DNA from 4 places in the Guyparkeria halophila genome. Region 1 is predicted to be linked to each of the others. Evidence: predicted binding sites of a transcription regulator. Region 1 holds the regulator's gene; each other region holds the start of a gene.
What was found. The regulator FliA, encoded in region 1, starts transcription of late flagellar genes. The targets are predictions, from matches to a motif close to GCTAAAGTTNNNNNNNNNNCNGCCGATA.
Positions count from the first base shown of each region.

Region 2: the regulator FliA is predicted to act here: its motif matches at 1,213-1,240, upstream of SR882_RS02705 (methyl-accepting chemotaxis protein).
Region 3: the regulator FliA is predicted to act here: its motif matches at 1,202-1,229, upstream of flgM (flagellar biosynthesis anti-sigma factor FlgM).
Region 4: the regulator FliA is predicted to act here: its motif matches at 1,069-1,096, upstream of fliS (flagellar export chaperone FliS).

Region 1 covers NZ_CP140153.1:734,912-737,095, forward strand. Annotated here, with positions in the region: gene SR882_RS03375 (MinD/ParA family protein) at 1-866, shown strand, start outside; gene SR882_RS03380 (RNA polymerase sigma factor FliA) at 863-1,585, shown strand; gene cheY (chemotaxis response regulator CheY) at 1,699-2,085, shown strand; gene SR882_RS03390 (protein phosphatase CheZ) at 2,095-2,184, shown strand, end outside.
Region 2 covers NZ_CP140153.1:585,686-587,869, reverse strand. Annotated here, with positions in the region: gene SR882_RS02715 (diguanylate cyclase domain-containing protein) at 1-619, opposite strand, end outside; gene SR882_RS02710 (hypothetical protein) at 697-1,053, opposite strand; gene SR882_RS02705 (methyl-accepting chemotaxis protein) at 1,310-2,184, shown strand, end outside.
Region 3 covers NZ_CP140153.1:869,873-872,056, forward strand. Annotated here, with positions in the region: gene rsmD (16S rRNA (guanine(966)-N(2))-methyltransferase RsmD) at 1-124, shown strand, start outside; gene flgN (flagellar export chaperone FlgN) at 129-626, opposite strand; gene flgM (flagellar biosynthesis anti-sigma factor FlgM) at 784-1,101, opposite strand; gene flgA (flagellar basal body P-ring formation chaperone FlgA) at 1,285-2,049, opposite strand.
Region 4 covers NZ_CP140153.1:919,787-921,970, forward strand. Annotated here, with positions in the region: gene fliD (flagellar filament capping protein FliD) at 1-1,041, shown strand, start outside; gene fliS (flagellar export chaperone FliS) at 1,181-1,585, shown strand; gene SR882_RS04335 (hypothetical protein) at 1,655-2,008, shown strand; gene SR882_RS04340 (6-hydroxymethylpterin diphosphokinase MptE-like protein) at 2,082-2,184, opposite strand, start outside.

The DNA.
Region 1 (2,184 bases):
ACGACCAGGCCGACGGCGCGCGCCATGCCAATGCCAATCGCCCGGTGCGGGTGATTGCCGTGACCAGCGGCAAGGGCGGTGTGGGCAAGACCAACGTGTCGGTGAACCTGTCCGTGGCCCTGGCGCGCGGCGGCGAGCGGGTGGTGCTGATGGATGCCGACCTGGGGCTGGGTAACGTCGACGTGCTGCTTGGTCTACAGTCCCGGGGCAATCTGTCCCACGTGCTGTCCGGCGAGGCCACGCTTGACGAGATCATGCTCGAAGGCCCCGAAGGCATCGGCATCCTGCCGGCAGCCAGCGGGGTGGCCAGCATGGCCGGCCTGACGGCCGCCGAGAACGCCGGGCTGATCTCGGCCTTCTCCGGCATGCGCTGGCCGGTCGACACCCTGGTGGTCGACTCGGCCGCGGGCATCGCCGATTCGGTGGTGCGCTTCGCCGAGGCGGCCAACGAGGTCGTGGTGGTGGTCTGCGACGAGCCGGCCTCGATCACCGACGCCTACGCCGTGATCAAGGTGCTCTCGCGCGAACACGACGTCACGCGGTTCCACGTGGTGGCGAACATGGTGCGTGATGCCGCCGAGGGCCGGCGTCTGTTCGAGAAACTCTCGGTAGCGGCCAAGCGCTTTCTCGATGTGACGCTCACCCACATGGGCTCGGTGCCGTTCGACGATTACCTGCGCCGGGCCGTGCAGCGTCAGAAGACCGTCGTGCAGCTCTACGGCGGCGCGAAGTCGACGCGGGCGTTCACGGCGATGGCGGACAAGGTCAATCAGTGGCCGGTGCCGCGCGGACCGCAGGGGCAGTTGCAGTTTTTCGTCGAGCGACTGGTGAACAACGCCGAGCTGGACCCCGAGAACCTGTTATGAATGCACGCGCCATGTATCAGAACGTTCAGGCCGGATCGACCGAAGCCCTGGTGGCCAAGCACGCGGACCTCGTCAAGCGGGTGGCCTTTCACCTGCTCGGGCGGCTGCCCTCCCATGTGCAGGCCGAGGATCTGATTCAGGCGGGCATGGTCGGGCTGCTCGATGCCGCCCGTCTGTTCGATGGCGACAAGGGGGCCTCGTTTGAGACCTACGCGGGCTTGCGCATACGCGGCGCGATGCTCGACGAGGTGCGTCGCAACGACTGGGCGCCGCGCTCGGTCTATCGGCGCCAGCGGGAAATCGCGCAGACGGTGGCCGCCATCGAGGCCGACACCGGGTGCGAGGCGCGAGACGCCGAGGTCTGCGAGCGCATGGGCATCACCCTCGACGAGTACCATGCCGCCATCAGTGATTCCTCCTCGGTCCATGTGGGCTCGCTGGATCACGGCGGCGAGGCGGAAAACGAGACCTTCGACATTGCCGATCCCAACAGCCAGCAACCCGACGAAGCGCTGGCCGAGGATCATTTCCAGCGCGACCTGGCCGATTGCATCGATGAGTTGCCGGAGCGGGAAAGACTGGTGATGTCCCTGTACTATGTCGAGGAACTCAACCAGAAAGAGATTGGCGCGGTGCTCGGCGTCAGTGAGTCGCGCGTCTGTCAGATTCACAACAAGGCGATCATGCGGCTCAAGACCGCGATGAACGCCTGGAAATAGGGCGCCGGGTGCGGAAAAGGCTCAATCTTTTCCGGTCGGCGCCGATAGACCCTCATACCCACGTTCGAACAAGGCAACCTGCCTGGTACTGACAAACGATCCCAGGGGCGAAAATGGACCGAAACATGAAGATCCTCGTGGTGGATGATTTCTCCACGATGCGCCGGATCATCAAGAACCTCCTCAAGGAGCTTGGCTTCACCAACCTCGAGGAGGCCGATGATGGCCAGACGGCACTGCCACTGCTCAGGCAGGGCAATTTCGATTTCCTCGTGACCGACTGGAACATGCCGGGAATGACCGGCATCGACCTGCTGCGGGCGGTCCGTGCCGATCCGAACCTCGCCAGTCTGCCGGTGCTCATGGTGACCGCCGAGGCCAAGCGGGAACAGATCGTGCTCGCCGCCCAGGAGGGCGTGAACGGCTATATCGTCAAGCCGTTCAACGGGGCCACGCTCAAGGAGAAGATCGACAAGATCTTCGAACGCGTCGAATCATAGGGGCGCGGGATGACTCAAGCAGACGAACAGGATTTCCAGCCGGTGGTCGGCCGCGAAAAGCGATTGGCCGACGCCCGCGCCTTGGTCGAGGCGATCGAG
Region 2 (2,184 bases), 150 kb from region 1:
CGTGGCCCTGTCGATCGGCGACCAGCGAGACCAGGCGCTCCCCGGCCGTCACCCGTTCGAGCAGGGCGGCCAGGGCGTTGAGATCGACATAGGCCACCAGCACCCCGCGAAACGCCCCCGCCCGATCATGAAGCGCACGGCTCATGGCCATCAGGCGCGCATCGCCTACGTCGAGCGGACGGGTGAGGAATACCATGTCGCCCGCATGCCGACGTGGCGCTTGCCGGTGGCGGCGGAAAAAGGGTTCCTTGACCGGATCGATCATCAAATCATCCGCGCGGCGGCGCGTGGCCAATCGTTCACCGGTCTCGTCCAACCACCACAGGTCGCGCACCAGGGCATTGGCATCCAGCGATGACTCCATCGTCCGGGCCATTCGTGACGAGGGCTCGTCCAGCCGATTCACAAGGCGTTCGCGAATCACCCGCAGGTCGCGGTCGATCGCGTCGAACTCGCTGTCGATCAGGGTCGATTGCATCAGGGCCACCAGCCGGGTGCGCTGCTCGACCTGTTGGTTGGCATGGGTCTCGTAACGCTCGATCGCCTGCAGGCTGGACCAGGCCAGGGCCGCCGTTACCAACACCCAGATGGCGAGCAACAGCAACCCGATTCGGTGCACAGGCCAGGCCGCTCGTGGCGGCGAGTCCGCCGCCGGCACCGACTCTTCGGCATTCTGGCCTGGTGTCGACGACGTGTTCACTCGTCGGAGTCCAGCAGCCGCACCTGCGTCGCCCCGTCACGACAGTCGATTTCAAACTCGACCTCGACGTATTCGGGCTCGTCGTTCATCGGGCTGGGATCGTTGGTGCAGGCGCAGCCGGCGACCACGCTGGTGAAGAACAGGCCGGCGTGAATACGCAGCCGTTCCGGACCAATCACGCTGCCGATCACCATCGCCGAGAGGGTATCCCCCTGGGCGACGTTGCCGTGGGCCATGCCCTGCTGCAATGGCAAGGCATCCGGTGACAGGGCCGCGATCTCGGCCTTGAAGGTCGCCTCCATCTCGTCCCGGGCGACGCGGGCGGCGCGAGCGGTTTGCGGCAGGGTCAACATCGGCAACTCCTCGACCCGGGGAATATCCCGGTCTGGGTCGACTGTAACCCATGGCGCAGAACGCATGAAACCGCGGCAAACGCCTTGCCGCTCAGCGCAAGACTCGTTCGTGATCTACCCTTTTGCACGCTACCCGAAACGATCAATTCATGAGAAACCGCTCATTCTTTCCTCGGGCCGGCCGATACGCCGAGATACCCATACATTCCGCGCGCTGGCTGGCGCCCGTGACCCGATTCAGAATAGGAGAACGTTGATGAAGAACCTGCCCATCGGCACCCGCCTTGGTCTTGGCTTCGGCCTCTTGACCCTGTTAATCGTGCTCATCGCCGGTTCGGTGTGGCTGCAGTATGGCCAGGTGCGTGAGGCGCAGGCAATCAACCAGCACAGCTACGAGGTCATCGAAGAGCTGGAGAAACAGATGATCGCGCTGGTGGATATCGCGAGCGGCCAGCGCGGCTACCTGATCACCGGGGAAGCGGGTTATCTGGAACCTTATGACAAGGGCCGTGAGGCATTCCTGCGGCGTAATGACCGCCTCGAGGAGATGACCGCCGACAACCCGCAACAACTCGAGCGACTGACGGAGCTGGAAACGCGCTACAACAGCTGGATCGACAATTACATTCAGCCGGCAATCGACCTGCGCCGCGAGGCGGGCAATCTCGACGACGACGTGCGCGATCGGGTCCAGGATCTGATGGCGAAGGCCAAGACCGACATGGATGCGATGCGCGAGATCGATCACGCCATGATCGACACCGAGCACGGGTTGCTCGAGGAACGTCAGGCGAGCCTCGAACGCGTCGATGCGTTCATGAAGGGCATCCTCGGATTCGGCAGCCTGTTCGCCGTGCTGATCGCCATCCTCGCCGGTCTGTTCATCACCCGCTCGGTGGTCCGCCCCATCGACGAGGCCGTCGAGATCGCCGACCGTATCGCCGCGGGCGACCTGACGACCACGCCCCACTCGGATGCCAAGGACGAGACCGGCCAGTTGATCCGCCGTCTGGGTGCCACGATCACACGGCTGCGCGAGATGATGGGGGACATCTCCAACAGCTCGTCGCAACTGGCGGCGGCCACCGAGGAGATGTCGGCCGTTTCCGAGCAGACCAAGGGCGGCGCGGA
Region 3 (2,184 bases), 130 kb from region 1:
GGATGCGCGGGTGTTTGTCGAGGGGGCGGCGCTCGAGTCCCTCAGGCTTCCGGGTGGGTTTGTCGTGAGCCGCGAGACGCGGGCAGGGGAGAGCCGCTCGGTATTGCTTGAACGGCGGGTTTGAGGCCTCAGGCGTCGCCCAGCGTCCGCCCGCGACTGCCGGCGTTGTGCTCGGTGCCGCCGGCGGTGTAGAGCGAGCCGGCCGGCTCGTCGCGCTGGATCAAGAAGTCGATCCGCTCGCCGAGGAAATGATCGATGCGCCGTAGGGCCATCAGGTTGGTCTCCGAGAGATCACGGAATCGGCGGGCGGTGCTTTTCAGTTCATCCCAGGTAGCTCGCGCGGATGCGTTCTCGCGTTCCAGTGCCGTTTCGGTGTCGGCCTCACCCACGGACGTCAACCAGTCCAGTCGAGCCTGCTCGGCCGCGGCCAGTGCCTGGTTGTGTTCGCGGATCTGCCGGAACACCTCGTCGAACTCGTCGAGCGACGGGGTTTCCTGGCGTCGCAGCAGGGCGGCGAGCGCCTGATGGTCCTCGAGCAGCGCCCGTGCCGGCTCGAGCATGCCGGCCAGCCAGTCGGTGGGCGAGGGGGATTGATCGGCGGGGGCGCTGGTATCGAACTGGGTCATGTTGGTTGCCTGCTTGGCGTTCCTGCTTGATGTTCACGAATGCCGGGTGTCAGCGTGAGCATACGAATTGCTGGCGCCCAATAGAAGCACCCCGGTCGGGTCATCCCGCCGGGGTGTCTTGTGCCGGGCTTTGCCCGCGCCCTGCTCGTCAAGGAGATTACAGCGTCTCGAACTGGCGCAGCTTCTCGGCGATGCGGCCGGAGTCGATCTGGTACTCGCCCTGGCTGATCAGATCCTTGATGAGATCGACCTTGGCCTGATCGAATGGGGCGGACTCGGCCAGCGCCTGGCCCATTTCCTGGAGCTGGGAAGCCCCGCTGGAGAGCGTCACGGCGTCATCCTCCTTGATGCCCGTCGTCGCGCTGCCGGTTGCCTGTTGGCTCTCGCCCTTGGCCTCGGTCCGACTGCGGGACGAGTCCAGCGAGGAGTTCGGGCCCAGATTGCGCGGGCCGAAGCCGTTGATTTCGTTTGCCATGGTGCTTGATCCTTCCTGTCTCGGACAATGTGTCCGCGCCGTGGCACGGGCCCGGCTGGCAGGCGTCTAGGTTAACTCAAAATGTCCCGTCGCCCTTGAACATCGGCCGGTTGCCGTAAAACTTTAGCGCCGACTGAAATACTTTTGGAAACCGGCACGCATCGTCGCTGTTTTGTCACTAGCTTAACGGCCGATCGCCTCGACCGTGCGACTGTCGATGACGACCGCTTCAATTACCTTGCCGGAGCCGGTGTTCTTCACCTTGACCCGCTGGCCCACGCCGGCGCGGCCCTGGACCTCGCCGGTTGAGCCGACCACGAATCCGCCGTGGCCGACCTGGATGGAGACGAGGTCGCCGCGCTCGACCACCGCGTTGATCCCCAGGTTGTGTGCGGTTACCAATTGACCCGACTGTAGGGGTTGAGTCGCCATCATGCCGACAAGTTCCGCCGGATCGGTGTAGTACTGACGGCGGGCGCGGTTGGCATCCACGGTGGCCAGATCGAGATCCTCGAGACCGAGGACGTCACCGGCGGCCAGCGGGCGGGCGGCAACCACCGCGTGCTGACGCCGGGTGAGTTCGACCGGGACGTAGATGCGCCACGGCGAGTTGCCATGACAACTGACCTTCACCGTTTGACGGCCGCGATTGAGGTTGAGTGGGCGGCCCTCGTTAATTTCCAGTGCCTGGTCGCAAACCCCCAGGCGTAATCGGGGGTCGAGGCGCCCGGCTCTGAGCGTGAGGTGATCGTTGCCGCCACCCTGCGCGTCAAGAAATGCCTCCATGGCCTGGCTGACCTGAATCTGGACGGTCTCAGGGGCGTTGCCCGATTCGGCCAGCGCCAAGGCCGGTGCCAACAACCAGCCGGCCAGAACCACTATCGAACGCAGCAAGGCCTTGCCGGTCAGCGTGTCTTTCGGTTTGGCGGTGACGCGGGAATGACTCATGGGGATGTAATCTTGATCTCGGGTTGCTTGCACCGCGTTTTAAAGCACTTACTATGCCATTCCTTGGGGCGGCCGGTCTTCGCGCGGACGATGTGGCGGTGTGAGCGCAACCCTCCGGTGACTGCGCTACCATGC
Region 4 (2,184 bases), 180 kb from region 1:
GGTTTTGCCGATTCGACGTCCACGGTCGGTTCCGGGCAGCTGACCTTCGACACCAGTAGCAGCTCGTTCAGCGTTGCCGTGGCGGCTGGCGATTCGTTGGCGGATATCCGTGACAAGATCAATGGCTCCACGGCAAACGATTCGGTACGCGCTTCGATCTTGAACGTCGACGACGGTGCGGGTGGGACTGAAGCCCGCCTGGTATTCTCCGCCCGCGAGACGGGAACGGCCAACGCCGTCACGGTGACCGCTACGGACGATGACGGCAACAACACGGACGCGGCAGGGTTGTCCCGACTTGCTTCGGGCAATCTCACCGAGCTCACCGCGGCGCAGGATGCCCAGTTGACGGTGGATGGCCTGTCGGTGACCAGTTCGACGAACCAGGTCGACGGGGTGATCGAGGGGATGACTCTGGATCTCAACCAGGCCGAGCCTGGAACCAAGGTCGAAGTCGCAGTCGAGGGTGACAATGGCCCCGTGCTCGAGGCGCTGAACAGTTTTGTCGAGAAATACAACGCCTGGAACAGTACCTACCAGAATCTCACGTCCTATGATGCGGAGGCCGAGCAGGGCGGCGTGCTGCAGGGCGACTCGACGGCAAACGGCATCAATCGAGGGTTGCGTTCGTTGCTGGGCGATAATTTCGGCACAGGGGCGATCCAGAACCTGTCCGAGATGGGTATCCAGATTGATTCGGAAGGAAAAATGACCCTGGATGAATCGATTGCCGAGAATGCGTTGAACAACGATAGCCAGGCCGTGAAGGACTTCCTCACCGATCCGGCCGATGGCGTGTCGCGGCAAGTCGACGACCTGCTCGAGCCGTATCTCAGCTTCGACGGTATTTTTGCCAACCGGGCGGATAGCTTGAATCGGTCGCTCGATCGAATCGAGGATCAGCGGGCGACACTGGATCGTCGGATGGAGAGCTATCAGGAGAGCCTGACGAAACAGTTCACCGCGATGGACAGCATCGTTCAGAGCATGCAGTCCTCGGCCAGTTATCTAAGCCGTATCGGGGTCAATTCCGGCTCCTGACTTTTGAGGCAATTCGGTGTAATTGTCCCTCAAGTTCTCGCTCCGGCGGCCGATTACCTTGGGTAGAGCGAAGGACGGCAACTATGGTTCTCGCGCTCGGAATGACCAAGCAGCTATAGCGATATTGCAGGAGACAACGATGCGAGCGAACCCTTACGCGCAATACCAGTCCATCGACCTTGAGGCCAAGGTGGAGTCGGCATCGCCGCATGGTCTGATCGCCATGTTGTACGAAGGTCTGCTTACGCGTGTCGCCCAGGCGAAGCATGCGATGCTAGCGGGCCAATTCGAGCAAAAGGGGCTCAACGTGACCAAGGCGATAAATATTCTTGGCGGTCTTAAAGACGGGCTCGATGCCGAGCAAAGCCCCGAGTTGGCCGAGCGTCTCGAAGAGCTTTACGATTACTGCCAGCGTCGACTTCTCGATGCCAGTGCTCAACGCGACACCGACGGTTTCGACGAAGTCTCGGCCTTGATCCGGGAGGTCAAGGAAGCGTGGGATGCCATTCAGCCCGAGGTCGCCAGGATGGCTGTGGCAAGCTGAAAAGCCGACTCGGGGCAGACCGTGTGCCTCAGTGGTTCAGTTGCCTATTGGGGGTGAGAGCTGAGAGTCATGACTGCATCATTCCCGTTAGTCCGAAGCCTTGAGGAGTTGGGTGATCTGGGGTGTTCCCTCGATCGGATCGCCTCGGTAGTCGAGGCGGAACCGCAGGAAGAGGCCCTCAACGAGTTGGCCGATGGACTCGATCGAGCCGAAGGGCGGATTGCTGAGCTCGTGAATGAGGCCGAGTCCCGGCAGTTACTTGCCGACCAGCGACTGGTCTCGCTCAAGGCGGAGTGGCTTGAGCGTTTTGATCGGCTGTTTGCTCTCATTGAGAGAACGCGTCATCAATTGGACGGAGAAGCCGGTGCACGTTTGTCACGTCACCGTGCCTCCGATGCCTACCTAAAAAATCAGGTGTCCTGACTATTCACTGGGTCGACCAATGCCTTGGGCCGCCATTCCGCGAGGAGAGGCGGCCCTTGTGTTTTCTCATCTTTCATTTTGGCGGCATTTCAAGAGTAACTCGTGCCTGATCGAGGAACTCCTGTAGCTCCGAACGCCCTGTTGGCGAACAGTAAGGGAGATACTGCTCACAGAAG